3 regions of the Pseudomonas artemisiae genome follow, and region 1 is predicted to be linked to each of the others. Evidence: riboswitches for the same ligand, from Rfam matches in the RefSeq annotation. Region 1 holds a riboswitch; each other region holds the start of a gene.
What was found. Region 1 has a riboswitch for cobalamin ahead of ACWKV4_RS06435 (ABC transporter substrate-binding protein). Riboswitches for the same ligand answer to the same signal wherever they lie in the genome.
Positions count from the first base shown of each region.

Region 2: it holds a riboswitch for cobalamin, as region 1 does, so the genes downstream of both, ACWKV4_RS07520 (CbtB domain-containing protein) here and ACWKV4_RS06435 (ABC transporter substrate-binding protein) in region 1, are expected to answer to the same signal.
Region 3: it holds a riboswitch for cobalamin, as region 1 does, so the genes downstream of both, cobO (cob(I)yrinic acid a,c-diamide adenosyltransferase) here and ACWKV4_RS06435 (ABC transporter substrate-binding protein) in region 1, are expected to answer to the same signal.

Region 1 is NZ_JBSKHS010000004.1:51,958-61,904, reverse strand. It holds gene ACWKV4_RS06440 (PAS domain-containing hybrid sensor histidine kinase/response regulator) at 1-1,130, shown strand, start outside; cobalamin riboswitch at 1,159-1,346, shown strand; gene ACWKV4_RS06435 (ABC transporter substrate-binding protein) at 1,490-2,497, shown strand; gene ACWKV4_RS06430 (FecCD family ABC transporter permease) at 2,494-3,504, shown strand; gene ACWKV4_RS06425 (ABC transporter ATP-binding protein) at 3,501-4,277, shown strand; gene ACWKV4_RS06420 (GntT/GntP/DsdX family permease) at 4,468-5,793, shown strand; gene ACWKV4_RS06415 (type III effector HrpK domain-containing protein) at 6,013-9,015, shown strand; gene ACWKV4_RS06410 (hypothetical protein) at 9,515-9,676, shown strand; gene ACWKV4_RS06405 (SctD/MshK family protein) at 9,769-9,947, shown strand, end outside.
Region 2 is NZ_JBSKHS010000004.1:287,954-297,900, forward strand. It holds gene ACWKV4_RS07490 (HlyD family secretion protein) at 1-607, opposite strand, end outside; gene ACWKV4_RS07495 (MFS transporter) at 604-2,256, opposite strand; gene ACWKV4_RS07500 (thiamine pyrophosphate-dependent enzyme) at 2,510-3,742, shown strand; gene ACWKV4_RS07505 (alpha-ketoacid dehydrogenase subunit beta) at 3,745-4,806, shown strand; gene ACWKV4_RS07510 (dihydrolipoamide acetyltransferase family protein) at 4,806-6,056, shown strand; gene lpdA (dihydrolipoyl dehydrogenase) at 6,066-7,433, shown strand; cobalamin riboswitch at 7,548-7,762, shown strand; gene ACWKV4_RS07520 (CbtB domain-containing protein) at 7,850-8,041, shown strand; gene ACWKV4_RS07525 (CbtA family protein) at 8,052-8,720, shown strand; gene ACWKV4_RS07530 (cobalamin biosynthesis protein) at 8,727-9,146, shown strand; gene cobM (precorrin-4 C(11)-methyltransferase) at 9,162-9,911, shown strand.
Region 3 is NZ_JBSKHS010000009.1:102,830-112,776, reverse strand. It holds gene cobT (nicotinate-nucleotide--dimethylbenzimidazole phosphoribosyltransferase) at 1-589, opposite strand, end outside; gene cobU (bifunctional adenosylcobinamide kinase/adenosylcobinamide-phosphate guanylyltransferase) at 586-1,107, opposite strand; gene ACWKV4_RS12570 (cobyric acid synthase) at 1,109-2,566, opposite strand; gene cobD (threonine-phosphate decarboxylase CobD) at 2,566-3,555, opposite strand; gene cbiB (adenosylcobinamide-phosphate synthase CbiB) at 3,548-4,456, opposite strand; gene bluB (5,6-dimethylbenzimidazole synthase) at 4,453-5,103, opposite strand; gene ACWKV4_RS12550 (cobyrinic acid a,c-diamide synthase CobB) at 5,100-6,407, opposite strand; gene cobO (cob(I)yrinic acid a,c-diamide adenosyltransferase) at 6,404-7,015, opposite strand; cobalamin riboswitch at 7,141-7,369, opposite strand; gene ACWKV4_RS12540 (PQQ-dependent sugar dehydrogenase) at 7,464-8,774, shown strand; gene ACWKV4_RS12535 (C40 family peptidase) at 8,835-9,395, opposite strand; gene ACWKV4_RS12530 (C40 family peptidase) at 9,512-9,947, opposite strand, start outside.

The DNA of each region.
Region 1 (9,947 bases):
AGATGGAGGCGGTCGGGCAACTTACCGGCGGCTTGGCCCATGACTTCAACAACTTGTTGGCGGGGATGTCCGGCGCGCTGGAAATGATGGCCATGCGCATCGCCCAAGGCCGCCTGACCGACGTAGACAAATACCTGGTTACCGCACAAGGCGCGGCCAAGCGCGCCGCTGCCCTCACCCACCGCTTGCTGGCGTTCTCGCGCCGACAAACCCTTGACCCTCGCCCAACGGATGTGAACGCCCTGGTGGACGGGATGATCGAGCTGATCCAGCGCACCGTGGGCCCGAGCATTGCCGTGATGCCCTTGAAGGCCGATGACCTGTGGTCTGCCCTGGTGGACACTAGCCAGCTGGAAAACGCGCTGCTCAACCTGTGCATCAACTCCCGCGATGCCATGCTCGGAGGGGGGCGCATTGTGATTGAAACCGCCAACCGCTGGCTTGACGCCGAGGACACCGCGGCGCTGGACATCCCCGAGGGTGACTACCTGACCTTAAGCGTTACCGATACCGGCGCGGGCATGCCCCCAGACGTAATGGCCAAAGCCTTTGACCCCTTCTTCACCACCAAACCCATCGGCCAGGGCACCGGCCTTGGCCTATCGATGATCTACGGGTTCGCCAAGCAATCCGGCGGGCAGGTACGCCTGTCTTCTACCCTGGGGGTAGGCACCACCATCTGTATTTACCTGCCGCGCTACCAGGGCCCGACGCTGCCTAGCGAACGTGTGGCCGCCGCCGCCGCCGCCACCCCTGCTGCAGTAGGCGAGACCATCCTGGTGGTGGACGACGAACCCACGGTGCGCATGCTGTTGACCGACGTGCTCAGCGACCTGGGCTATACCCTGATCGAAGCGGCGGACAGCGCGGCGGGCCTCAGGATACTGCGATCGGACACCCGCATTGACCTGTTGATCACCGACGTGGGCTTGCCCGGCGGCATGAACGGCCGGCAAATGGCCGACGCCGCCCGTGAAGCGCGGCCAGGCTTGAGCACCTTGTTCATTACCGGCTACGCTGAAAGCGCCGCCATCGGCGACGGCCAGCTGGAGCCGGGGATGCATGTATTGACCAAGCCGTTTGCGATCGATGCGCTGGCTGCGAGGGTCAGAGAATTAATGCGCAACTAGCGGCTGGATTTGCCAATTCCCTGGATTGCTTTACTATCCCCGCGCCGGTTACCAGAAGTATTAAAAGGGAATCCAGCGGGCCACGGCCCGAAACGGAACTGCCCCCGCAACTGTAGGCGCCGAGCTTGTGTCCGTGATGCCACTGGGTGAACCCGGGAAGGTGGACACAAGCGCAGACGCGCCAGTCAGGAGACCTGCCGGCCAAGGTTTCACCACTGACCGGCGGGGTGCCCGGGAAGGGCATCTTTTCGGCCAGGCCCATTGCGCCCTGGCGCCGGGGCTCGAATGCCGCCCGGCTGGCCGCTAGGGGTGTGCTTTCCGCGCCGCGCCTGGCCTGCCCGACGCTGGAGAACGCGCACTTGACCTTACCTCGCCTATTGACCCTGGCCCTCGCCTTGGGCCTGCCCACCCTGGCCTCGGCCGCCCCTACCCAGTACCCCTTGACCCTGGAGAACTGCGGCAAAGCCCTCACCTTTGCCCAGGCGCCAGCGCGTACGGTGACCATCGGCCAGGCCGGTACCGAGATGCTCTATGCCTTGGGTTTGGGTGACCGCGTAACGGCGACTTCGCTCTGGTTCAACCCGGTGTTGCCACAGTATCAGGCGCTCAATGCAGGCATAGAGCGGCTGGCGGACAATGAGCCGAGTTTCGAAGCGGTGATCGCCAAGCGGCCGCAACTGGTGACCGTACAGTTCGAATGGATGGTAGGCCCTCAAGGCGCGGTCGGCACCCGTGAGCAGTTCGAAGACGTGCGCGTACCTACCTATATCTTCCCTTCCGACTGTGAGGGCAAGAACAACCTGGTCGGCGCCGACGGCACCCGCCTGCAGGCGTTTTCCATCGACAGCCTGTACAAAAGCATCGAACAGCTGGCGCACATTTTCGACGTGCAGGACCGCGGCGCGGCGCTGGTGCAGAACTACCAGGCCCGGCTGGCCGCGGCACAGGCTAAAGCCAAGCCGGCCAGCGGCAAGGGCTTGTCGGCGGTGATCTGGTTCTCCAGCGCCAACCTTGCCACCGAGCCCTTCGTGGCTGGCCGCCAGGGCGTGGCGGACTACATGCTCAGCACCTTAGGCATTCACAACGTGGTGGAGTCCACCGAAGAGTGGCCCACGGTGGGCTGGGAAACCCTGGCCAAGGCCAACCCTGGGTTTATCGTCATCGCACGGATGGACCGCCGGCGCTTCCCCGCCGACGACTACGAGAAAAAGCTCGCGTTTCTTAAAAGCGACCCGGTGACCCGCAACATGGACGCGGTTAAGCGTGACCGTATCCTGATCATCGAAGCCGATGCCCTGCAAGCCAGCACCCGGTTGATCACGGGCATCGAGCAACTGGCCGATGCCAGCCAGCGTTACGCGCCATGATGGTTCGAGGGGCGCTACTGGCGGTGTTGCTGCTGGCCGTGGCTGTATTGGCCGCCATTGCCATAGGGGAAACCGCCATCGAACCTACGGTGGTACTCAAGGTGCTGGCCAATGAGTTAGGGGGCGCGGCCTTCCCGGTAGACCCTATCGACGTAGGCGTGGTCTGGAACTACCGCCTGCCCCGTGCGCTGGTGGCGGGGGCTTGTGGCGCGGGCCTGGCGCTGTGCGGGCTGATCCTTCAAGCCTTGCTGCGCAACGCTTTGGCCGACCCCTACCTACTGGGCATTTCCGCCGGCGCCTCTACCGGCGCGGTGCTGGTATCGTTGATTGGTTTTGGCGGCGGCTTGCTCTCGCTCCCCGCCGGGGCGTTTCTGGGCAGCGTGGCTGCGTTCTCTTTGGTGGCGCTGCTGGCCAGGGCTTCGCGGCTAAGCGGTGGCAGCGGGTTGATCATCCTTGCCGGGGTGGCCAGCTCCCAGCTGTTCAACGCCCTTACCGCCTTCTTGATTGCCCGCTCGGCCAACGCCGAACAGGCCCGCGGAATTTTGTTCTGGCTGCTGGGCAACCTGGGCGGCGTACGTTGGCCCTCGGTGGCCTTGGCGGTGCCAGCGGCCCTGTTGGCCCTGGCCGTTTGTGCGTGGCACAGGCGCGCGCTGGACGCCTTTACCTTTGGCGCCGACTCGGCGGCCGCCCTGGGGGTACCAGTGCGGCAGGTACGCATCGTGCTGATCGGCTGCGCGGCGCTGGTCACCGCCGTGTTGGTGTCGCTGGTAGGTTCCATCGGTTTCGTGGGCCTGGTGGTGCCTCACGCGCTGCGCCTGCTGGTAGGTACCCGGCATACCCGGCTGGTGCCCTTGGCCGCCGTGGCTGGGGCGCTGTTTCTGATGGCCGCCGATGTGCTGTCGCGCACCCTGATCAAGGGCCAGGTGCTGCCTGTGGGGGTGATCACTGCCTTGGTGGGCGCCCCCGTGTTCGCCCTGTTGCTGCTGCAAGGGGACCGCAAGCGATGAGTGCGCCTGTGCTGGCCTGCGAAGGCGTGAGCGTAACCAAGGGCGGCGCCGCGCTGCTAACCGAGGTAAGCCTGGCGGTGATGCCGGGTGAGCGGCTGGGCATCGTTGGCCCCAATGGCTCGGGCAAATCCACCCTGCTGCATGTGCTGGCCGGGCTACTCAAGCCGAGCGCGGGCGAAGTGACCCTGTTCGGCCAGGCATTGAGCAACCTGAGCAGGCGGGACGTGGCGCAACGCCTGGCGGTGGTGGAGCAGCATGCGCAAACCTCTGACCGCATCCGCGTGCGCGACGCGGTGGAGCTGGGCCGCACCCCGTGGCTGTCTGCCCTTGCCCCTTGGGGCAACGAAGACGACGCTAAGGTAAGCGAGGCCTTGCAAGCGGTGGAGCTGGAGCACCTGGCTCAGCGGCACTGGCACAGTTTGTCGGGCGGTGAGCGCCAGCGGGTGCAGATCGCCCGCGCCTTGGCTCAGCAGCCAAAGGTGCTGCTACTGGATGAACCCACCAACCACTTGGACATCCACCACCAGTTGTCCCTGTTGCAGTTGATCCGCGCCTTGCCCCTCACCAGTGTGATGGCCTTGCACGACCTGAACCAGGCCCTGACCTGCGACCGACTGGCCTTGCTCGACCGCGGCCGCCTGGTCGCCTTGGCCCCCCCGGCCACCGTGCTCAGCCCCGAGCGGTTGCGGGCCACGTTCAACGTGGAAGGCCACTGGCTGCCTGGGCCAGAAGGTAGCGCGCCGGTGTTGGCACTGCGCGCCATCGGTGGCTAAGCCCTGCTGCCCGGCCGGGAGCTGAAGAAAGGTTCATCCGCCCCGCCCACCCCAGACAGCCTGCTGAAAGCCAGGCTCCGGTACCCTCGGTGAGTTTTGCAAGCTGCCGCGGCAATACGATACCCATAATAAAGGAGTACCCTTGGTGGAACTGACCCCCGTTGCCTGGCTGGCCCACGACAGCCGCCTGATGCTCTGCTGCGCCCTGGCCATTGCCAGTATCATCGTGCTGATCAGTGGCACGCGCCTGCCGCCTTTTCTATCAATTTTGGTCGGTACCTTTATCGCCGGTATCGGCACGGGCCTGGCCCCGGAAGAGGTGGCCAAGGCCTTTAGCAAGGGTGCCGGGGGGATTCTCGGGGAAGCGGGCATCATCATTGCCCTGGGCGCCATGCTAGGAGCGCTAATGGCTGAATCTGGCGCCGTCAACCGTATCGCCACTACCCTGCTCACCCTGGGCAAAGGCCGGGCGCTACCTTGGGTCATGGCGGTGGTGGCAATGATCATCGGCCTGCCGCTGTTCTTCGAAGTAGGCCTGGTGTTGATGGTGCCGATTATCTTTGTGATGGCGCGTCAGTCCGGCCAGCCGTTGCTGAAAATCGCCATCCCGGCCCTGGCTGGCATGACCACCCTGCATGCCTTGATGCCGCCCCATCCGGGGCCGTTGATCGCGGTCAGCGCGCTGCACGCCGACTTGGGCCTGACCATGTTGCTTGGCTTCACCCTGGCGGTACCAGCGGTCATCCTCGCCGGGCCCTTGTATGGCCTGTGGTTGTCCCGGCGCTTGCAAGTTGAGATTCCCGCCGAGCTGGGCGAGCTATTCGCTGGCCGCCCCGCTGCCACACGCCAACCGGGTTTCGCGGTATCGCTTGGGATCATCCTGCTACCGGTGGTATTGATGCTCGGCAGCACCCTGGCCAAGGTGGCGCTGCCGGCGGAAAACCACCTGGCGCTGACCTTGAAGTTCCTGGGCGAGCCGCTGATTGCCTTAGGCATTGCGGTACTGGCGGCAGTGGTGCTACTGGGTTGGGCTAACGGCCTGGGGCGCGAGCAGGTAGGCACCACCCTGCGCAAAAGCCTGGCGCCCATCGCCGCGTTGCTGTTGACCATCGGCGCCGGTGGCGGGCTTAAGCAAACCCTGCTTGATGCAGGCGTGAGCCAGACCATCAGCAAAGTGGCCGAGGGCGCCCATTTGCCCTACCTGCTACTGGCTTGGCTGATCGCCGTGGCGCTGCGCCAGGCCACTGGCTCGGCCACTGTGGCCACGACCACTACCGCGGGCATTCTGGCGCCGCTGATGGCAGGGCTGGCCCCCACCCAGAGCGCCCTGATCGCCTTGACCATCGGTGCAGGCTCGGTGTTCTTTTGCCACGTCAACGACGCAGGCTTCTGGATGGTGCGCGAGTACTTCGGCCTGCAACTCAAACAAACCCTTTGGGTATGGTCAGTCTTGCAGACCATCGTCTCGGTAGTAGGCTTGATTGGGGCTTCCCTGCTCTGGCTCTGGCTGGTGTAGCCGGTCCGCTGGCCGCTGCAACGGCGGCCAGCGCTTTAGGTAAATTCACAAGATTTCACGCCCGCCTTCATATTGGCTCCATTGACCGGCCTTAACCTTGGCCGTGCATTGCCTATTGCCTATTGCCTATTGCCGGCGCTGGCCGCGCGCTATGCGAGTTCAACGCTGCCTGTGTTGCTCGCCAGCCCCCGGCACGGTTAATTCTCAAGGAGCCAGTCCATGTCCGTTACGGTTGAGCAAACGTCCACACCTACCGATTCGAACAATTCAGAAAACCTGTGGGGCAACTCGGTGGACCGGGCCAAGGCCAAGGACGCCGGTATCGAATGGCAGCGGCCCGAGGGCGACCAACGCTCGGCCCAAGAGATCATCGACGACTGCCCGCTGCTGAAAAACCTGGGCAACCAAAGCGGCGTAAAGGACACGCTCAAGGAGCGCGTGGGCGACTTCGAAAAAGACCCGGATGCCGCTTACCGGGCGGTGCAAGTGTTGGACCACGTGGAGCTGATCAACGAAGGCGGCGAGCGCATCGTCAAAGGCAGCGCGGGCAATGGCCGGGTGGACGGCTTTACCAAGGGTGGTGACGCCAAGCACGGCACCGAGGCCGGCCGTCTGCAGGATTTTGGCAAGTACGGCTGGGAAAACCTCAAGGGCGAGCTCAAGCACGTGGACAGCGCAGGCGAGCATTCCGACGCCCGCGAGCAGGCTGAAGCCGTGGGCATTCAGTGGGTGCGCCCGGACGGCGACACCCGCTCGGCTCAGGAGATCATCGACGACAACCCGCTGCTCAAGCACCTGGGTAACCAAAGCCATGTGAAAGACATGCTCAAGGAGCAAGTGGGTGATTTTGAGAAGGACCCAGACGCCGCCTTCAGGGCTGGCCAGGTGCTGGACCGGGTGGTGGGCTACGACGAAAGCGGCAAGGTGTTGACCGGCGGCGACGTAGCCGACACCCGCATCAATGGCTTTACCAAAAGCGGCGAGGCCAAGCACGGCACTGAAGCCGGGCGCCTGCAAGACTTTGGCAAGTATGGGTTCTCCTCCTTGCCCAAGGCCCAGGCCAGCAGCGATATCGCCAGCTACAAGGATTTTCTCAAGGCGCACCCCAAGGCCGATGCCGGCTCCCAGATGGTGGCCCAGTACGCGGCCATCCTCGACCAGCACTACGACGCAATCCTGAGCAAAACCGGTGCCGATGGCGCGGTGACCGCGCAGAACATCAAGGATTACAAAGACGCTAATCCACAGTTGAGCGCCGACGAAAAAGCCGCCCTGGACTTCTGGTCTGAGCCGGGGGCGTTCAAGATGCTGGACACCGCCGCCAATACCCTATCCAAATCCGCCGACGGCAAGGCCAACCGCGCCGATGTGCAGGCCTGGCTGAAAACCTCGGCCCCCGCCGACGCCACAGGCCTGAGCAACCTACTGTCCACCGTAGTGTCGGGCAACCTGACCAGCAAGGTGGACACCAGCAAGCTGGATAAAGACGTCTTCGAACACCCTGAGAACTACACCGCCGAGCAAAAGGCAGCCGTGCTGATGGACCTGCAACAGGCACAGAAGCTGGTGGTGGACGGCGCCAATGCCGGGATGTGGGCCGATGACTACGGCAAGGTGGCTATCGCCAATGCCTCCGGGGCGCTTTGGGAGCCGGAGAAGGTCCTGCAAGACATCAATGACCACATCAGCCTGCTGCAAAACGACAAGGCCACCGCTGAGTTTCTGCAAAACAGCAATGCCGATGCCATGAAAGCGCTGTTCGAAGGCAGCCCGGGCCTTAAAGACGCGGTCACTAAAACCTACGAGGACGAGATCAAATCCGGCAAGGCGCTGGACGCGGCCTGGGATGCGGCCACCAAGGACGGCAAGACCGACCAGACCACGGCCCTGACCAACTTCTACGCCACCGCCCAAAGCCTGCAAGGCGCGCTGGGGATCAACAACGCAGCGCAGATCCAGGCAGGGGTAGGCAAATCTTCCCATGGCGAAGCCTTGAAAACCTATTACAAGGATTCGTTGGCCTCCGGCGAGCGCATGCGCGAGCTGCTCAAGAACAACTCGCCAGAAACCGCCGCCAGTTTGTTCAGCATGGAAGTGGCGCTGTACAACGCCAACCTGGACCCGACCTTTACCGCAGAATTCGATAAACAGCTCAATGACAACTTCTCCACCATCGCCCAGGAGAACCTGTTCAAGGGCGCTACCTTCGAGGACATGCAAAAGGCCTATGGCAAGGACGGCGGCCCGGAGCTTGACGAAGACAAGGTACGCAAGCTGATCGACCAGATGCGCCAGGAGTCCCCTGAGCTGCTGATGAACAAAGACGGCACCGTGGCCACCACCGACCAGGTACTGTCGGGCTTCCGTGGCAACTGGGATATGTTCCGCCAGGGCACCAAGGCGCTGGACAAGATGGGCTCGCTTTCCCAGTTCGATCTCAGTGGCAACGCCAAGGGGGCCTACGATAGCGGCACGCTCCATGGCGTGAGTGGTTTGTTCCTGGCGGGCATGACCATCGCTCGGGGCGCGCAGGGCTCGGGCAAGCTCACTGACCGTAATATCGTGGACATTACCACCGGCTCGGTACAGGCGGCGACCGTGCTCACCGAAGGCGGCACCAAGGCCTACCAGCAGAGCCTGGATACTTCCATCAAAAACGGCGAGGCTAAGCTGACGGGGCCAGACAGCAGCAAGCTGACCAGCGAGATGCTCGATAAGATCAAAGATAACGTAAAAGACGGCAAGAATTACAAAGCCGTGGCCAAGCAGTTCGAGGAAGGCGCCAAGGGCTTGGGTGGCCTGGCGGGTATCGCGGTAGGGGCCTATGGGATATTCGATGGCGTGGCGGCGATCCGCAAAGGGGACCCACTCTCCGGCGGCTTTGGCATCACCGCCGGCTCCCTGGGTGTGTTGGCCGGTTCCGCCTCGGCGGCCGAAGGCGGTATCGGTTTGCTGATGGCCTCTAACCTGCCCCGCTTCCTCCCCGCGCTGGCCAGCGCCGCCGGGGTACTCGGTTTCCTCGGCGCCGGTGTTGCCGTGCTGGGCGCGATCATTCCCGGCCTGGTCAAGGAAGGCCAACAACAAGCCAAGGCCGATGACTTTGCGCAAGTCTTGGGCGACAGCATCGAGCGTTACGCCATCGACGGGGTAAAAGACGGCACCATCGACGACCTCCCCACCAAGGACTGGCCAGGCGGCGAAGACTCCACCATCGCCTCGTAAGGCCGGTCGCTGGCAAGCCAGGCTGCTACGGCAGATCCCAACCCGTAGCCGCCGGCCTTGGCGCCAACCGCGTTGCCACGACCAGGCTTTACACCCTAGCTTGGCCAGTCGCTGGCAAGCCAGGCTGCTACGGCAGATCCAACCCGTAGCAGCCGGCCTTGGCGCTAACCTTGGCTCGAAGGCTTCTATATTAAAAGGGCTATAGCAGAGTCAAGTTACAATTTTTATATAACCTAAAGTCATTTCGATTAACAACAGGTTATCTTTTAAATAACCAACATGACCCACTCTAGATATTTCAGTTTCGGCAAATTCTTTAATGCCTAATTCAACTTTTTCACAAGTTTTCACAACCCTTATTAGTTGCCTTCAGTAGTATTCGAAGTGTGCAGCGCAGGCCAACGCGTCACCTGGCACTGACTGCGGTGTGCACCTTTCAGCTCGCCCTGGGCAGCTGAGCTAACTGATCCGAATCCTTAAACCCGCAAGGAGAAACATCATGGCCGAAACTCCAACCGTAAGCTCAGGCAATGCCGACGGCGCTATCGCCAAAATGGAAGCCACCTTCAACATGGCGATCGAAAAATCCGCCAAGATCACCGAGATCTCGACTGCCAAGAAAGCCGAGCTCGACGCCACCAAACAACGTCCGCAGAACTGACGTTGTGCCGTATGGGCGGCCCCGCGCCGCCCGTACACCCCGCCCTACCCCGCCTGCCGCAACTTCAGTAAACACACGCTGGTATCGCGACCATGACCGCCATGATTTCCTACGCTCAGCGGCCCACTCACGAAGCAGACAGCCCGGCTACCACGGTGCTCGAGATTATCGCAGGCCTCCATCAAGGCGTCAGCCTGAGGCTTGACCGCCCTGATTATATGATCGGCCGCGCCAGTACCGCCGACGTGGTACTGCACGACCCTAGCGTGAC
Region 2 (9,947 bases), 240 kb from region 1:
CCAAGCTGGCGTCGGCCTGGGCTGACGCGGCCCGGCTGACATCCAGCTCGCTTTGGGAAATCGAACCGTCGGTGACCAGCGCCAAGCTCCGGCGCAGGTCGGCCGCAGCCTTGCGTCGCTGGGCCTCGGCGCTACCAATGGCAGCCTTGCGTTGTTCCAAGGTAGCCTGGGCGCTGCGCTTTTGCTGACGATTATTGGCCAGCGCTGCCTGCTGAGACGCCAGATTGGCCTCGGCCTGGGCCAGGCGCTGGCGATAGATACGGTCGTCGAGCCGTACCAACAGGTCACCGGCTTTGACGAACTGAAAATCCTGCACCGGCACCTCAAAGACATAGCCGCTCAGTTGCGGGCTGATAAGGGTGACTTGGCCTCGGATCAGCGCGTTTTCGGTGCTCTCGATGGCACTGGCGAAGGGTGGCAGCTGCCAGGCGTAGAGCACCACGGCCACGCCCAACAGCGCCAGGCCGCCAAAGGTCAGGGCAGACAACACCCGAGCCTTGGGCGAGCGTGGTTGTACGGCGTCCACCGACGGTGGCGTCTGCCCTTCGGGGGTGGCGGCGATGGCCGTGGTGGTGGTCGCTTGAGGGGCTTGGTTCGGTTCGGTCATGAAGGTTTGCCAGGGGTTTGAGCGTTTGCCGCCGCCTGCGCGGCGCGCGTTTTAGTCGCCAGCCAGAGCACGCGCACTGACATCCAGATCAAGGTCAGAATAGCGATGATGGCGATCAGCATAAATACGTCGTTGTAGGCCATGACGTTGGCCTCTCGGGTAGCGGCCGACGCCAGAGCGCGCACGCCTTGAGTGGCCCGGGCCTGCGTATCGCCAATGGCCTGGGCATAGGCCGCCGCGCCACTTTGCACCCTGGCCGCAACCCTGGGGTCGGTTGCCATCAACTGCTCGACGATCAGGCTGGAGTGGAATTTTTCCCGGATCACCTGCCAGGTGCCCAACAGGGCCGAACCTAGCAAGCCCCCGAGGTTTTGCGCGATCCCGAACATCACCGAAAAGCTCACCAGGTTGCGCGGATTGGCGATCACGTTGCGGGTGCCCAGCACCATGGTCGGGCCCAGGAAGAACGTACTGCCGAACGCCAGCAGAAATTGGCTGACATAGAGTTGCGGGGGCCGGGTGATATTGCTAGAGAAGCTGTCCATCAACGCGCCGATGGCCATCAGGCCTACCGAGAGCAAGAGCGGCCTGAACAGGTGATCCGGGTCGATGGTCAAGGCGCTGATGACCAGGCCCGCTACACTGCCGATCAACATCACCATATAGAGGCCGAACAGCTGCTCGCTGCCCATGTTCAGGTACTGCATAAAGCCCACCGCACCGGTGGATTGCTCCGAACCCACCATGCGAATGAGCACCACTGCCAGGCCTAGGCGCAGGATTGGCCCACTGCCCAGCCAGCGGGTCATCAGCAAGGGGTTGCGGCGGTTATGCTCAATGCACAGCCCTACCAGGATCAGCACGATAGCCGCAGCCAAGGCGATGCCGATCCAACGGGCCTCCAGCCACCAATCGACCCGCCCCAGCGATAGCACTGCCACCAATAGGCCAATACCCGGCGCCAGCAAGGCAAAGGTCAGAAAATCCAAGGGTTCGAAGGTTTTGAAACGGTCCCCTGGGGGCAGCTTGAGCCACAGTACACAGCCCAGCGCGCTGATCGCCAGGCCCAGCTCGAACAGGTACAGCCCGCGCCACTCAGCGATTTGCAGCAGGTCCTCGGACACTAGCCGAGCCATGGGCAGGGCCAGCTGGGCCGTGCCCAAGCCCAATACCAAGGCTTTGAGGCGCCATTTCGCAGGCAGCGCCTGGATCATGTAATACAGGCCCAGGGAACTGAGCGCTGCCCCCACCATGCCATGAGCAGCCCGCACGGCGATGGCCGAACCCAAATCGTTGACGAACAGGTGCGCCAGGGTCACGACCACGTACAGCGCCAGAAACACCTCGGTAAAGGCGCGCAGGCCGAACTGCTGACGGAACTTCACCAGCAGCAGGTTCATGGTGACGTTGGTCATCACATAAGCGGCCGGCAGCCAGGCAATCTCCGCGCTGGTCACGCCCAGCGCCCCTTGCAGGTAAATCAGGTTGGCGGTAACCAAGGCGTTGCCCAGCCCTCCCGTGATGCCCACCAGCAGGCCCACTAAGGCATAGGCGACGCGGCGCGGGGTGGGATGCACCGGGGTCGAGGGTGAACCCGGCAGGTTGGGCTTTTCATGGGGTTGCCATGTGCGTGGCGCGTACCGATCCATACCCTCACCTGAAGTTGCCTGTGGCTTAGTAACAGAGGGCGGCAAAAAGTTTCGATCCGTTTCCCCAACGCCATAGAGTTGGGTTATGGCAGGTGATTTATTCCTGCTTTAGCCTTTGATTAAGAATATCTGACCTACGCGTGCAGCCGCGCGTGATCCAAAAGAGAAAAAAACTCTCCTGCCCTGGGCCTAGAATCAACGCTCTACTGCTCCAGCAACTCCCCAATAAACACAAAATCGAGGGTTGTGAGACGTGAATGCCCAAGAACCGTTACGCCTGCATGTGCCTGAGCCTTCGGGCCGCCCGGGGTGCCAGACTGATTTTAGCTACCTTCAATTGAGCCCTGCCGGCAGCGCCCGTAAGCCACCCGTGGACATCGATGCCCAAGACACCGCTGACCTGGCTACCGGCTTGGTGCGGGTATTGGACGACAACGGCCAGGCCGTTGGCCCCTGGGCCGAACCCATCCCCATGGAAACCCTCCATGCAGGGCTGCGCGGGATGATCAAGACCCGGGTCTTCGACGCCCGCATGGTCACTGCTCAGCGCCAGAAGAAAATGTCTTTCTATGTGCAAAGCCTGGGCGAAGAAGCCATTGGCACTGCCCATGCGCTGGCCCTGCGCGACGATGACATGTGCTTCCCCACCTACCGCCAGCAAAGCATCCTGCTGGCGCGCCAGGTGCCCTTGTTCGAGATGATCTGCCAGTTGTTCTCCAACGATAAGGACCCGCTCAAGGGTCGTCAGCTGCCGGTGATGTACTCCAACAAGGCCGCGGGCTTTTTTAGTATTTCCGGCAACCTGGCCACGCAATTCGTGCAAGGGGTGGGCTGGGCCATGGCGTCGGCCATTCGTGGCGACACCCGTATTGCCTCCGCCTGGATTGGCGACGGCTCCACCGCAGAGTCTGACTTTCACACCGCCCTGACCTTCGCCCACGTTTACCGGGCGCCGGTGATCCTTAACGTGGTAAACAACCAGTGGGCGATTTCAAGCTTCCAGCACATTGCCGGGGGCGAGGCCAGCACCTTCGCCGGCCGTGGGGTGGGCAGCGGGATCGCGTCCCTGCGCGTGGACGGCAATGACTTTCTCGCCGTGCATGCAGTGTCGCGCTGGGCTGCCGAGCGTGCCCGAAGCAACCTGGGCCCGGTGCTGATTGAGTGGGTCACCTACCGTGGCGGCCCTCATTCCACATCGGACGACCCCTCTAAATACCGCCCCGCGGACGACTGGTCCCACTTCCCCCTGGGTGATCCTGTCCAGCGCCTCAAGCAGCACATGATTGCCATCGGCGAATGGTCCGAAGCCCGGCACGAGGCGCTGGTGGCCGAACTGGAGCAAGAGGTGATTACCGCCACCCGCGAAGCCGAAAGCCACGGCACCTTGGGCGGGGACTCCTATGCCAGCGCGGCGACCATTTTCGAGGACGTGTACCAGGAAATGCCCGCGCACCTTCGTCGCCAACGCCAGCAGATGGGGATCTGACCATGAATATCGCACAACGGATCGAGCCCCCACAGGTGGCGGAACAGACCCGGGCCATGACCATGGTCCAGGCCATACGCTCAGCCCTGGACGTAATGCTCGATCGACACCCGACCGTGGTCACCTTCGGCCAAGACGTGGGGTACTTTGGCGGTGTGTTCCGCTGCACCGAAGGGCTGCAAGCCAAATACGGCAACAGCCGGGTATTCGACACGCCTATTTCCGAAAGCGGAATCGTGGGCGTAGCCGTGGGTATGGGGGCCTATGGCCTGCGCCCGGTGGCCGAGATTCAGTTCGCTGATTACGTGTACCCGGCCTACGACCAACTGACCTCTGAAGCTGCCCGCCTGCGTTTTCGCTCCGCTGGGGATTTCACCGCGCCGATCACCGTGCGCATGCCTTGCGGCGGCGGCATTTACGGTGGGCAAACCCACAGCCAGAGCCCGGAGGCTATCTTCACCCAGGTATGCGGCCTACGCACCCTGATGCCTTCGACCCCCTATGACGCCAAGGGGCTGCTGATCGCCGCCATCGAATGCGACGATCCGGTGATCTTCCTTGAGCCCAAGCGCCTCTATAACGGCCCCTTCGATGGTCATCACGACCGACCGGTGACGGCCTGGGCCGGCCATGCCGCAGCCCAAGTGCCAGAGGGCTACTACAGCGTACCCCTCGACAGCGCAGCCATCGTACGCCCTGGCAAGGACGTAACCGTGATCACCTACGGCACCACGGTGCACGTAGCAGTAACCGCGGCCGAGGAAGCCGGCGTAGACGCTGAGGTGATCGACCTGCGCAGCCTATGGCCGCTAGACCTGGACACCCTGGTGGAATCGGTGAAGAAGACCCGCCGCTGCGTGATCGTCCACGAGGCCACGCAAACCTGCGGGCTGGGCGCCGAGCTGCTGGCCTTGGTGCAGGAACATTGCTTCTACTGGCTTGAAGCGCCCATTGAGCGTGTGGCCGGTTGGGACACCCCCTACCCCCATGCCCAGGAATGGGCTTACTTTCCAGGGCCAGACCGGGTTGGAGCGGCCTTGAAACGTGTCATGGAGGTGCGTTGATGGGCCAGCATGTGATCAGGATGCCGGACATTGGCGAAGGTATCGCTCAGGTAGAGCTGGTGGAATGGTTCGTAAAGGTCGGCGACACCGTTATCGAAGACCAGGTGTTGGCCGATGTGATGACCGACAAGGCCACGGTGGAAATTCCCAGCCCAGTCACTGGCCGCGTGCTCGCCCTGGGGGCCACGCCAGGGCAAACCATGGCGGTGGGCAGCGAACTGATTCGCCTGGAAGTCGAAGGTACCGGCAACCTCAAGCCCGGTGCTGAACACGAACCTGCCCTGCCAGCCTTCGCAGCACTGAGCAAGCCGGCACCAGAACCCACGAAGAGCCCCACCGCTGCCGCCACGCCTGCATGCCCTGCCATGGGCGCCCGCGCGCCCGCCCCAGGCGAGCGCCCCTTGGCCTCGCCAGCGGTGCGCAAGCGTGCTTGGGATGAAGGCATCGATCTGGCCCAGCTACAAGGCAGCGGCCCGGCAGGCCGTATCGTTCACGCTGACCTGGACGCCTGGCGCCAGGGCCCAAGCGCCACGCGCGCCGCCACCCCCGCGGGTGATATTCAAGAAGTATCGGTGATCGGCTTGCGGCGCAAGATCGCCGAGCGGATGCAAGAGGCCGTGCGCCGCGCGGCTCACTTCAGTTACGTGGAAGAAATCGACGTCACCGCCCTGGAGGCACTGCGCCAACAGCTCAACGGCCGTTGGGGTGAATCCCGAGGCCGGCTGACCTTGCTGCCTCTACTGGTACGCGCTTTGGTGGTGGCCCTGCGGGATTTCCCACAACTCAACGCTCGCTACGACGACGAACGCCAGGTGATCGAGCGTCACGGCGCCGTGCATGTGGGCATCGCTACCCAGGGTGACCAAGGCCTGTTGGTGCCCGTGCTGCGTAACGCGCACAGCCAGAACCTGTGGGACAGCGCGCGTGAAATTTCCCGCATCGCCGAGGCTGCGCGCCATGGCAAAGCAGAGCGGGAAATCCTCTCGGGTTCGACCATCACCTTAACCAGCCTCGGCGCGCTGGGCGGTATTGTGTCCACACCGGTGCTGAACCTGCCTGAAGTGGCCATCGTTGGCATCAACCGCATGGTTGAGCGCCCCATGGCAGTCGACGGCCACGTGGTAATACGCAAGATGATGAACCTGTCCAGCTCTTTCGATCACCGAGTAGTCGATGGCATGGATGCCGCGCGGTTTATCCAGGCGGTACGGCTACTGCTCGAACAACCTGCCACCCTTTTCATTGAATAAGGCCCGTCCATGCACACATTGCAAACCCGGCTGTTGGTGCTCGGTGGCGGCCCCGGCGGTTATGTAGCTGCCATCCGTGCCGGCCAGCTGGGCATTCCAACGGTGCTGGTGGAAGCCTCGGCCCTCGGTGGCACCTGCCTGAATGTAGGCTGTATCCCCTCCAAAGCGCTGATCCATGTGGCCGAGCGCTTCCATCAGGCGAGCGAACCCACGCCTTTTGGCGTAAGCGCGGGCCAGCCTACCCTGGACCTGGCCCAGGCCGTAGGCTGGAAGGACACCCTGGTAGACCGCTTGACCACTGGCGTAGCGGCGCTGCTGAAAAAGTACAAGGTGCAGGTGATCCATGGCCTGGGCCGCCTCGTGGATGGCAAAACCGTAGAGGTAGGCGATACGCGTATCCACTGCCAACACCTGCTGCTGGCCACCGGTTCGAATAGCGTGGAGTTGCCGAACCTACCCGTTGGCGGCGCAGTCATGGATTCCACCCTAGCCCTGTCGCCTACCCATTTGCCTAAGCGCATGGCCGTTGTGGGGGGTGGCTATATTGGCCTGGAGTTGGGTATCGCCTACCGCAAGCTGGGGGTACAGGTGAGCGTGATCGAGGCCCAGCCGCGGCTGTTGCCGGCCTACGACGCTGAACTGACCCGCCCGGTGATAGAGCGTTTGGCTGCGTTAGGTATTCACGCCCTGCCCGGCCATGCCGTGGAAGGCTTCGATGCCCAGGCCAAACGACTGATTGCACGGCCTACCCAAGGCGGCGACCCGGTCGAGCTGAGCGTTGACAGTGTACTGGTGGCGGTAGGCAGAACGCCTTGCACCCAGGGCTTTAACCTCGAATGCCTGGACCTGGCCATGGCTGGCCGGGCGGTACAGGTGGATGCCCGTTGCCACACCAGCATGACCAACGTTTGGGCCATCGGCGACCTGGCCGGTGAGCCTATGTTGGCCCACCGCGCCATGGCCCAGGGCGAAATGGTGGCTGAGATCATTGCCGGGTATACCCGTAGCTTTATGCCCGCGGCCATTGCCGCGGTGTGCTACACCGATCCTGAGATCGTCGTGGTCGGTAAGCTACCGGAACAGGCCGGGGCCGCCCCCCTGGTGGCGAGCTTCCCCTTCGCTGCCAACGGGCGCGCCATGAGCCTGGGCGACACCAGTGGGTTCGTGCGGGTGGTGGCGCGGGCAGATGATCATTTGATCCTCGGCTGGCAGGCAGTAGGCCCTGGGGTCTCGGAGTTGGCGGCGGCCTTTAGCCAGTCCCTGGAGCTGGGCGCGCGCCTAGAGGATATCGCCGGCACCATCCACGCCCATCCCACCCTGGGGGAAGCGGTCCAGGAGGCGGCGATGCGAGCCTTGGGGCATGCGCTGCATATCTAGCTGACGGTGACCGGTGCCTGTTCTAGCAGGCGCGGGCCCTGAAACGCCGCCTGCCCGCTTTCCCCTCCTCCTTTCGCGCCTACTCGAATTGACCGATTGCCCTGCTCGTGCTTTGCTTACGCCCTTCGTTCGGGTGCCCTTCACAGGGTGAAACGGGAAACCGGTGTGCCGCAAGGTGAGTCCGGTGCTGCCCCCGCAACGGTAAGCGAGCGCGCTTCCAAACCACTGTGCCCTGGCATGGGAAGGGGGAGCGTTCAGGCAGCGTGAGTGCCACGCACTCGCGCCAGCCCCTCGCGAGCCCGGAGACCGGCCCGGTCGACCTTTCTAGACACACCCGCGGTGGGCGGGCTGTCCGGCCTTGCCAAATCAGGCAAGGGTTCGGCGCGCCTGCCCGCTAATTACCTGAGGGAAGCGCCATGCCTACTGTTACCACCGCCCGCCCGTCGTCCATTCCCGCCACCGCCAGTTTGGCCGAGCGTGCCATAGCCGCCTGTGTAGCCACCGTATTGGGCGCAAGCCTGGTGTATTTCGCCGGTTTCTCCCATATCCCCGCAGTGCATAACGCCGCCCATGACACCCGCCACAGCGCCGCTTTCCCTTGCCACTGAGGTGCCTGCCATGATCGCTCGTATCCTGCGTACGGCAGGCTTTGCCGGCCTGCTCGCCGCCCTGCTCCTCTCCCTGCTGCAAAGCCTGTGGCTCACGCCGCTGATTCTCAAGGCCGAGACCTTCGAGACCGCCGCGGCCGCGCCCCATGACCATGAACCTGGCGCCCAAGCGCCAGCCTGGGAGCCTGAAGACGGTTGGCAGCGACTAGCCTCCACCACCGGGGGTAACCTGGTGGTTGCGGTAGGTTTTGGCTTGATGTTGGCCGGGCTCTATACACTGCGTGCCCCAGGCCGTACCCCTGAGGGTTTGCTCTGGGGCCTGGCGGGCTACACCGTGTTTATCTTGGCGCCGACTCTAGGCCTGCCGCCAGAGTTGCCCGGCACGGCGGCCGCTGACCTGGGCAGCCGGCAATTGTGGTGGATCGGCACCGCGGCCTCGACCGCTGCGGCCTTGGCGCTATTGGTGTTTGCCAGGGGCTGGGCGCTAAAAGTAACGGGGCTGGCCCTGCTAGTGCTTCCCCACCTGATAGGCGCCCCCCAGCCACCTCAGCATGAAAGCCTGGCACCGCAAGCCCTGGCGCAGCAGTTCCGCTGGGCTGCCCAAGGGATCAACGTGGCCTTCTGGTTGGCCCTGGGCCTGGCCAGTGCCTGGCTATTTCGCCGCAGCCCCGGCGCCTGAACGGCCATGAATGCGCTCCAACCCCTGGTGGCCGGTTTCGGCTGCCGCCAGGGCTGCCCGCAAGCACAGGTATGGGCAGTGTTGCATAAGGCCTTGCTGCTGATTGGCGCACAGCTTGAGGACCTGCAAGGCCTTGCCACTTTCGAGCGGCGCACCCAGGAGCCTGGGCTGTTGGCCGTGGCACAGGCGTTGGGTTTCCCTCTGGTAGGCTATGGCGCGCCGGCCCTGGCGTGCTTCGAGGCCCAGCTGAGCCATCGCTCGGTCGTTAGTTGGCGCCACACCGGCTGTTATGGGATTGCCGAAAGCGCAGCCCTGAACCATTGCCACCAGTTGTACGGCGGCGCACCCCGGCTGGTGGTGGCACGCTTACAGAACGCCTACGCCACGGTTGCCCTGGCGTCCCCATTCCCAGCTGAACAGGCTTGACCCAAGGTATATGCAATGACTGTCTATTTCATCGGCGCAGGCCCCGGTGACCCGGATCTCATCACGGTAAAGGGCCAGCGGCTGATACAGCGCTGCCCCGTGATTATCTACGCCGGCTCCCTGGTACCAGAAGCGGTTTTGCACCAGCATACCGCCGAGCGCGTGATCAATAGCGCTGAGTTAGACCTGGATGCAATCCTCGAAGAAATCGCCCAAGCCCATGGGCGCGGCCAGGACGTTGCACGGGTGCATTCGGGCGACCCCAGCCTGTACGGCGCTATCGGCGAACAGATCCGCTGCCTGCGGGCACTGAACATTCCTTATGAAATCGTACCAGGCGTCACAGCCGTGGCGGCCTGCGCGGCGTTGTTGGGCAGTGAGCTGACCCTGCCTGGGGTGTCCCAAACCCTGATCCTCACTCGCTACGGCGCCCATTCGCCCATGCCCCCTGGGGAGGCGTTAGCTGACTTGGCCCGCCACGGCGCCACTCTGGCCATTCACCTGGGCGTAAGCCATTTGCCAGCAATTGTCGAAACGCTGATGCCCAGTTACGGCGCGGGCTGCCCCGTGGCAGTGATTTACAAAGCCAGCTGGCCGGAGCAGGACTGGGCCTTAGGCACCCTGGCCACGATCGAAGCCTTGGTCACGAAAAAGGGCTTCCGGCGTACGGCACTGATTATCGTGGGCCGCGTGCTGGGCAATGAGGTGTTCGACGAGTCTGCGCTGTACCGCGCCGGGCGTGCACACCTTTACCGGCCAGCTTAGGCAAGCATGGCCATAGCCAAGGCCGCGACTAAGCGC
Region 3 (9,947 bases), on a different contig from region 1:
GTTCGCTGGCCGTACAGCCTAGCAATAGACAGCCCAAAGCACTGGCGGCGCTGGTATTGCCGATGCCCATTTCACCGCCAATGAACAGGTGCGCCCCGCCTGCCGCCGCCTGCTGGACAACCTCCCGCCCAGCCTGCAAGGCCTGCTCGCACTCGCAGGGCGTCATGGCAGCTTCCAGGGCGAAGTTGCGGGTACCGGCACCCAGGCGCATCGAGCGAACACCGGGCAGCGACAGGGGCTCTACGGTACCCATGTCCACTACGTTCAGGTTCGCGCCCAGGCTTTTGGCCAATACGCTGATCGCCGCGCCCCCATTGATGAAGTTGCGCAGCATCTGGCCGGTCACGGCCTGGGGGTAAGGCGATACGCCTTCGGCAACGATGCCGTGATCAGCGGCAAAGACCGCGATGCTTACTCGCTCGACCTTGGGCAAGGGGCTGCCCTGCAGCGCGGCCAGGCGTATGGCGAGGGTTTCCAGCTGGCCTAGGGAGCCAGCGGGCTTGGTCAATTGCCGCTGGCGCTCCTGGGCTTGCTCGGCGATATCTGCGTGGGCGCTGGCGCAAGGGGCGCGCCACCAGGCTGCGGTCATGGCTGGGGTCCTTTCAAGGTCAGTGGCAATCCGGCCATGGTCAGCACCACTTGATGGCAGCGCTGGGCAATGGCTTGATGAAGCAAACCGGCTTCATCCACGTAGCGGCGGGTCAGCTCGCCTAGGGGCACGATGCCCAACCCGGTCTCGTTACTGACCAATATGATCTCGCCAGGTAGCTCGGGCAGGCCTGCGAGCAGCGCGTCACGCTCAGCGGCGAGCCGTTGCGGGTCGTCAAGCATCAGCAGGTTGGTCAGCCACAGGGTAAGGCAGTCCACCAACAGGCACCGGTCTGCTTTGGCGTGGGTCGCCAACACTGTGGCAAGGGCCAGCGGCTCTTCGATCAGTTGCCAGTGGGCCGGGCGCCGTGCCTGGTGCAGGCGCACCCTGGCATCGAGCTCAGCATCGCGGGGCTCGCTGGTAGCGATGTAGGTGACCGGCAAGGCGCAGGCCTCGGCCAGGCTTTCGGCCAGGCGGCTTTTGCCGGACCGCGCGCCGCCCAGGATCAATCGCAACATATCAGCAGGGCTCCTGGCAGAGGGCAAATAGCCGGTCGGTGTCCAGATGTTCGGCAACCAGGTCCGCCAACCGCTCGATTTCCCGTTCGCGCACGCCGTCGTAATCCAGCTCAGTGGCGTTTTCCAGCCCCGCCCAGCGAAGCAGCGCGGCGCAGGCCGAGGAGGATTCGAATACACCATGCACGTAGGTGCCCATAATCTGGCCGTCGTCGCTCAAGGCGCCGTCGGGCCGGCCTTCACCGAGCCACAGGGCAGGCCGGCTCAAAGCCGCGCCTGTGCTCACCCCGGCATGAATTTCGTACCCCCGCACCGGCTCGCCATTGAGTGCCAGGCGCCCGCTCACGTTACGCAGTTGCTTTTCCGCCGCCAGGGTAGTGCTCAGTTGCAGCCAACCCAGGCCTGAGCTGCTGCCTGCCGGCCCCTCTAGGCCCAATGGATCATGAAGCTGGTGGCCGAGCATCTGTAGGCCGCCGCAAATGCCCAGCACCTTGCCCCCATAACGCAGGTGGCGGGTAATGGCTTGCTCCCAACCGCTGTCGCGCAGGCGGGCGAGGTCTGCCCGTACGCTTTTGGAGCCGGGCAGGATGATCAGATCCGCGGCAGGTATAGCCTCGCCGGGGCGGATGAAACTCAGCGCAACCTGAGGGTGCAGGCGCAGGGGGTCGAAGTCGGTGTGGTTACTGATGCGCGGTAGCACTGGCACCACGACCCTGAGCAGCTCACCGCTTTTGCTGGGCTGGCGACTATCCACGGCGTCTTCGGCTTCCAGGTGGAAGTCCATCAGGTAGGGCAGCACCCCCAGTACCGGCTTGCCGGTGTGGGCTTCGAGCCAATCCAGGCCAGGTTGCAACAGGGCCAGGTCCCCGCGAAAGCGGTTGATCACGAACCCCTGTACCCGCGCCTGTTCGCTGGGCGACAGCAGGGCCAAGGTGCCCACCAAGTGCGCGAAAACCCCGCCGCGATTAATGTCGGCCACCAGGATCACCGGGCAACCCACGGCCTCGGCAAAGCCCATGTTGGCGATGTCGCCTTCGCGCAGGTTGATTTCCGCGGGCGACCCGGCGCCTTCCACCATCACTACCTGGTAAGCGGCGCGCAGCCGCTCATGGGACGCCAACACCGCGCGCAGGGCGGTGGGCTTGTACCCGTGATAGCGCAGGGCATTCATATTGCCTACGGCTTTCCCGTGAATGATCACCTGGGCACCGGTTTCACTGTTGGGTTTGAGCAGCACCGGGTTCATGTCGGTGTGGGGGGCCAGGCCACAGGCCTGGGCTTGCACCGCTTGGGCGCGGCCGATTTCCCCGCCCTCGGCGGTCACCGCACTGTTTAGCGCCATGTTCTGCGGCTTAAAAGGCGCGACTGTCACGCCTTGCCGGTGCAGCCAGCGGCACAGCGCGGTCACCAGGGTGCTTTTGCCGGCATCGGAGGTGGTGCCTTGCACCATCAGGGTAGGCATCAGGCGGCTCCCGAAAACGCAGCCAACGCAACATCAAGGCGCTGCCACTGAGCGTTATCGGCAGGCAACCCGAACCTCAGGCTGCTGGTAGCGGCGAACAGCCGAACCAGCACCGCCTCTCGCGCCAGGTGAAGGTACAGCGCTTCGGCGTGCGGGGTATACACCCACTGAAACAGCATGCAACCACCGCTGGGTGCCAGGCCATGCTCGCGCAGCACCGTCCCCAGGCGAGCGGCCGCGGCGCCACAGCGCTCGATCTGCCGCCGATGGCCGGGCTCGTCACGCAGGCAGGCCACGCCCAAGCTGCGGGTGGGGCCCGAGACCGACCAGGGCCCTAAATGCTCGGCCAGCGCTGAAAGCAAACGGGCCTCGGCCAGAACAAAACCTAAGCGAACGCCGGCCAAGCCAAAGAACTTGCCGAATGACCGCAACACGATCAGCCCCGACCGGTGGGTTTCAGCGGCCAGGCTGTGCGCCGGGGTCATGTCCATAAAGGCTTCGTCCACCACCAGCCAGCCGCCCTGCTCCGCTAGCCGCGCGTGCCAGGCCAGCAGGCAGTCGCGGTCAATCATCCGCCCCGTGGGGTTGTTAGGGTTGACCACCACCAGCACATCCAGGGCGCCCAAGTACTCGCCCACGTCATCTTCGGCCAACTCGCGCACCAAGTGGCCGGCGTGGCGCCAGGCATGGGCATGTTCGGCGTAGCACGGGCTGAGCACGCCCACTTTGCCGACCCGGCGCAAGCGCGGAAGCATCTGGATCGCGGCCTGGGAACCAGCGACGGGCAAAGCATGCTCGGCGCCATAGTAGTCACAGGCCGCGGTGTCCAGACCGTCATCGGCTTCAGGCAGGCGGGCCCACGCGCGCTCGGCAATGGTAGGGATGGGCCACGGCCACGGCGCGATGCCGGTGGACAGGTCTACCCAGGCGGCTTCTTCAATGCCAAAGGCCTGGGCCGCGGCGCGCAGGCGCCCCCCGTGTTCAAGCATAGAATTGCGCTCCCACGCAGATGATCAGCAACCACAGCCACACACCGCGCTGCACCAGGGCCCAAGCGCGCTCCACCGTCTCGGCGGTAGGCGCCGGCCCTTCGCCCAGTTCAGGCCGCTCATGCAGCTCGCCGTGATAAATCGCCGGGCCGCCCAGCGTCACCCCCAGCGCACCGGCGCCGGCCGCCATCACTGGGCCTGCGTTGGGGCTGTCCCAGCGCTTGCCCTGGTGCCACCAGCAGCGTAGGGCCAGGCGCGTTTTACCCAGCACCGCGTAGGTCAATGCCACCAATCGGGCGGGGAGCAGGTTAAGCAGATCGTCGATGCGAGCCGCGGCCCAGCCGAAGCGCTCGAAGCGCTCATTGCGATAGCCCCACATGGCGTCAAGGGTATTGGCCAAGCGGTACAGCACCACGCCGGGTACACCGCCCACGGCAAACCAGAACACGGCGGCAAAGACCGCATCGCTGCCGTTTTCAAGGGCTGACTCCGTAGCAGCCTTGGCCACGCCAACGGCGTCGAGTTCGGCGGTGTGGCGGCTGACCAGGCGCCCTACCCGCTCACGGGCCTTGGGCAGGTCGCCCGCCCGCAGCGCCTGGGTCACCGGCAACACATGTTCACCCAGGCTGCGCAGCCCCAGTGCCCAATACAGCGCCACTATTTCTACCAACTCGCCAATCAGCGGCAGCCAGGACAGTAACGTAATCACCAGCACTGGCGGGACCACGGCCAGCAACCAGGCGGTGACACCGTGGCTGCGCCAACCATGGCCGGCAGAGTTAAAGCGCTGCTCCAGCCGCTGGGCCAGCCGGCCGAAGCCCACCAACGGGTGCCACCGGCGCGGCTCGCCCAACAGCGCGTCTGATGCAACCGCCGCCACACAAACCAAGGCCAGGCTCATGAGGTTACCCCCCAGCTGTCATCGAATAACAACGCTTGCAAGGGGCGTGCTTGAGCCCAGCCTTCCAGGGTCAGCATGGGCTGGTCATAAAAGCTGGCCACAGGGCCCAGGCACAATACGCCTACTGCCTTGCCACCGGCGGGTATGTTCAACAGCTTGCCCAGGCGCTGTGGATCAAACAGCGATACCCAGCCCATTCCCAAGCCCTCGGCACGGGCGGCTAGCCACAGGTTCTGCACCGCGCAAGCCAGTGACGCCAGGTCCATCTCGGGCAGGGTGCGGCGGCCGAACACGTGGCGTTCGCGCTCATCGCCCAGGGCTACCACCAGCAATTCGGCGCAGTCTTTGATGCCTTCTACCTTAAGGGCCATAAAGTCATCGCAGCGCTCACCCAAAGCCTGAGCCGTGCGCACTCGCTCCTCTTCCACTAGCTGGTGAATCGCACTGCGCAATTGAGCCTGGCGTATACGAATGAACCGCCAGGGCTGCATCAGGCCCACGCTCGGCGCCTGGTGAGCGGCCGCCAGCAGGCGCTGCAACACCTCCGGCGGCACCTGCCCTTCGATGAAATGGCGCATGTCGCGCCGTTCGGCGATCGCGCGATACACCGCGTTGCGCTCGGCTTGGCTGTAAGCGTGATTCGTCATGGGCGCGCCTCGGGGCGCAGCAAGGCGGCGGCGAGGGCCGGGCCTGAAGGAAAGTAAAAATGAACATACGACGCCGTAAGGCGCCCGCGCTGGTACACCGCTTCGGCGCCACGGCCACCGTTAGGGCTTTCCCCCCGGGCCACGGGCGCCCAAGGGGTAGTGGTCAGGGAGTGGTGATAGGTATGCCCACGCAGGCAACCACCGAGCAGGTTCACCTGCTGCAATGCCAACGCGGCCAGGCGTTTTTGCAAGGCAGCTTCTCCCGGCATCACACCCAGCATAGGCGCGCGCTCGCCCGCCACGTTGGTGAGGCCCTCCATCAGGTACAGCATGCCGCCGCATTCGGCCAATAGCGGCTTGCCTGCCTGATGGTGGGCACGAATGGCTTCGAGCATCGGGGTATTGGCGCCTAGGCGATGGTGATGCAACTCGGGATAGCCCCCGGGGAGGTACAGGCTATCGCACAGCGGCAACTGGGTATCGGCCAGGGGCGAGAAGAAGCTCAGTTCGGCCCCCATCTCCCGCAGCGCATCGAGATTGGCCCGGTACAGGAAGGCGAAGGCCTGGTCGTGGGCCACCGCGATACGCACGCCATCGAGCAATGCTGGGAGCGGCATCGACACCGGCGGGGCAAAGGTTACCGGTGGCGGCAGGGCGTCGTCACAACTGGCGGCCAGGGCATCGGCTGCCGTGTCCAGGCGCCGGTCCAGGTCTTCCAGCTCACTGGCTTGCACCAGCCCCAAGTGGCGGCTAGGTAGCGTGAAACCTTGCTCGCGGGGCAAACCGCCGAACCAGCGCAGGCCCTCGGTCAGGCTGTCGCGCAACAGTTGGCCATGGCGCTCGCTGCCTACCCGGTTGGCCAATACCCCTAGGAAGGGCAATTCAAGGTTATAACGGGCCAAGCCCAGGGCCAGCGCGCCGAAGGTCTGCGCCATGGCAGTGCCATCAATCACCGCCATCACCGGCAAGCCCAGGGCGATAGCCAGGTCTGCGCTGGACGGAATACCGTCGAACAGCCCCATCACCCCTTCCACCAAAATAACGTCCGCGGTTTCAGCCGCTTCCCACAACAATCGACGGCTATGCTCGGCGCCGACCATCCACAGGTCCAGCTGGTACACCGGCGCGCCGCTGGCCCGCTCCAGAATCATCGGGTCGAGAAAATCCGGGCCACACTTGAACACCCGCACACGCCGCCCGCGGTTGCGGTGCAGGCGCGCCAAGGCCGCGGTTACGGTGGTTTTGCCTTGGCCGGAGGCGGGGGCCGCGATCAGCATGGCCGGGCAACGGCGGGGCATACTCACCACTCGATGCCTTTTTGCGCGCGAATGCCGGCGGCGAAGGCGTGCTTGACCGCGCCCAGCTCGCTGACGGTATCGGCGGCTTCGATCATTTCAGGCTTGGCGCCACGGCCGGTGACGATCACATGCTGTAAGGGCGGGCGAGCCTTAAGGTCGGCGATGACCTGGGCGAGGTCCAGGTAGCCATGCTTGAGGGCGATGTTCAGCTCATCGAGCAGCACGAAATCAACCGAAGGATCTTCCAGTACGCGCTTGGTCACCTCCCAGGCGGCCTGGGCAGCGGCGATATCACGCTGACGGTCCTGGGTTTCCCAGGTAAAGCCTTCGCCCATCACGTGGTAGCTGACCTGCTCGGGGAAGCGGCGGAAGAAGGCCTCTTCGCCTGTGGTGTGGCGGCCTTTAATGAACTGTACCACCGCACAGCGCAGGTTATGGCCCATGGCCCGGGCCAGCATGCCGAACCCCGAGCTGCTTTTGCCCTTGCCATTGCCAGTGAGCACCAGCCATACACCGCGCTCGTCGGCAGAGGCGGCAATGCGGGCATCGATTACGGCTTTTTTGCGCGCCATGCGGGCCAGGTGGCGCTCGTCGCGCTGGGGGGTGTCGTTCATCGCTGCTCTCCTCGCTCACGCGTGCGCATCGACGAAGCACCCGCGCCAACCAAGGCTGGCGCGCCGGCGTCGATGCCGCTCTCACCCGCGCGGCGATCCATAGGTTAACGGGGCGATTAACGCACCGTGCATAGGGGCTTCAGGCCGGTCTCCGGGCTTATGAGCGGGCGTGGTGCCCCACTGGCGCGCCTTCCCGGTTAACCCAGTGGCCTGTGCGCAAGCGTTGACTCATCTACCGTTGCGGGGGCAGCGCCGGCTTTGCCGTGCGGCGCGTTGAACGCGGCGTGGCGTACCGGCTTCCCTGTTTCACCCCACCAGCGCTTGCCGCGGGGCACCTGAAACAATCGGCGAAGGGTAAGGGGTTGGCCTAACAGCGTCAATCAAACATGTTGAACCTCCACCGCCTCGCTACCTCTACGGTAGATAATCCGGCCGCCAGGAGCGCCCTATGCAGATGTCTCGTATTGCCCTTACCGTATTGCTGGCCGCCACCATGGCAGGCTGCGGTGAAAGCTCCAAGTTGCAGGTGGCCGACGGCACCGGCCCTTCGCCCAAGCTGCCAGAGCCTAATAAAACCCTAATGCCTACGGTCAATATTGCCCCCGCCGTGGGCTGGCCCGCAGGTGCCCACCCCACCGCCGCGCCGGGCCTTAAAGTGGCCGCCTTTGCCGAAGGCCTGGACCACCCCCGTTGGCTCTATGTATTGCCCAATGGCGACGTGCTGGTGGCCGAGACTAACTCCCCGCCCAAGCCAGATGACAGTAAGGGTATTCGCGGCTGGGTGATGGAGAAGGTCATGGGCCGCGCCGGGGCCGGTGTGCCTAGCCCTAACCGCATCACCTTGTTGCGTGACAAAGACGGCGATGGCGTGGCTGAAACCCGTGAAGTCTTCGCCCAGCATTTGAACTCACCCTTCGGCATGGCCTTGGTCGGCCAGGACTTCTATGTAGCTGACACCGACCGGCTTTTGCGTTTCAAGTACCAGTCGGGGGCAACTGAACTGAGCGGCGAAGGCCAGGTGGTCACCGACCTGCCAGGCGGCACCCTCAACCACCACTGGACCAAAAATGTAATCGCCAGCGCGGACGGCAAGAAGCTGTACGTGACCGTGGGCTCCAACAGCAACGTGGGTGAAAACGGCCTAGATCAGGAAGAAGGCCGCGCGGCCATTTGGGAAGTAGACGCCGCCACCGGCAACAAGCGGCTGTTCGCCACCGGGCTGCGTAACCCCAACGGCATGGCCTGGGAACCCCAGACCGGCAAGCTGTGGACGGCCGTCAACGAACGTGACGAAATCGGCAGTGACTTGGTGCCCGACTACATCACCTCGGTCAAAGACGGCGCCTTCTATGGCTGGCCTTACAGCTATTACGGCCAGCACGTAGACGCTCGGGTACAGCCCGGCAAGCCAGAGATGGTGCAAAAGGCGATCGCCCCGGATTACGCGGTAGGTCCCCATACCGCTTCGCTGGGCCTGACCTTCGCTCAAGCCAACCAGTTGCCAGCGCCTTTCGACCATGGGGCCTTTATTGGCCAGCACGGTTCTTGGAACCGCAAGCCCCACAGTGGCTATAAAGTGCTGTTCGTGCCCTTTGCCAATGGCATGCCCACTGGCCAGCCGGTGGACCTGCTCACTGGGTTCCTCAATGACAAGGGCGATGCCCAGGGCCGCCCGGTGGGGGTGATCGGAGATAACAAAGGCGGGCTGCTGGTGGCCGATGACGTGGGCAACAAGGTGTGGCGTGTGACCAAACAGTAAGGGTTGTGACCGTTCGCCGCCCCTGCTTGGGGGGCGCGAGCTGACTGACGCGCTGCTGGCCTACTGAGTGCTCATGGCGGTTTGCGCCAGGCGCTCAGGCTGTATCACCCGCTTGGCATCTAGATAGGCCTTCTGCCAATAGGGCTTGTTCAGGTAATCCAGGCGCACCGTGCCCCCGGTTCTGGGGGCATGCACGAAGCGCCCCTCCCCCACATAGATACCTGCGTGGCTCACCTGTCCACGGCCCTGGGTGGCGAAGAATACCAAGTCACCTGAGCGCAAGGCGCCGCGGTCGATGCTCGGCGCCCGCATGCTGATCATTTCTCGGGTAGAGCGTGGCAAGGCGATACCGGCTGCGTCTCTGTACACAAAACCGATCAAACCGCTGCAATCGAACCCAGAGTCCGGCGTGTTACCGCCCCATCGGTATGGGGTACCAACCAAGCCAATCGCCCGAAACAACACGTCGTCAGCTTTGACGGTGGAGTAATCCGCGGGGTTGAGAATAATGGGCCGAGGCGCCACCAGGGCCACGGGCGCGGGTGCCGGCGGTGGGCTGGAGCATGCCGCCAGCAAGGCCAGGGGGGCCAGTGCCAGCGTGTGCAAACGGATGAAGGCCATGGGCAGGGGTTCCGAGTTCAACTGCTGCTCAAGAGTAGCGCTTAACTCGCTGTTTTCAAAAAAAAAGGGTAGCGAAAGCGTGACCGCTCGTCGCTACCCTTCGTGTCGGTTTGTGACTACCTGCGGGCCAGTTCCGATGTAGGCGCCATGGCAAGCATGCGCTTGGCCTCGATGTAGGTTTTGCTCCAGTAGGTGTCGCCCAGGCGATCGACCCGCACGCCACCGCTGCGGCGGCTGCTGGAGTGGATGAACTGATCGCCGCCCAGGTAGATGCCGGCGTGGCTTACCTGGCCACGACGGCCGCTGGTTCCGAAGAACAGCACGTCACCGGGTTTGAGCTTGTTGCGGGCAACCAACGGGGCCTTGACGTTGATCATGTCACGGCTGGAACGCGGCAAGGTCATGCCGGCTTCTTCACGGAACAGGAAGTTGATAAAGCCGGTGCAGTCGAAGCCGCTCTCGGTAGTACCACCGAACTGGTAACGCGTACCGATCAGGGACTTGCCCCGCTCCAAGATGCTGTCGGCGAGCAAGGGCAGCTTGTAGGGCCCA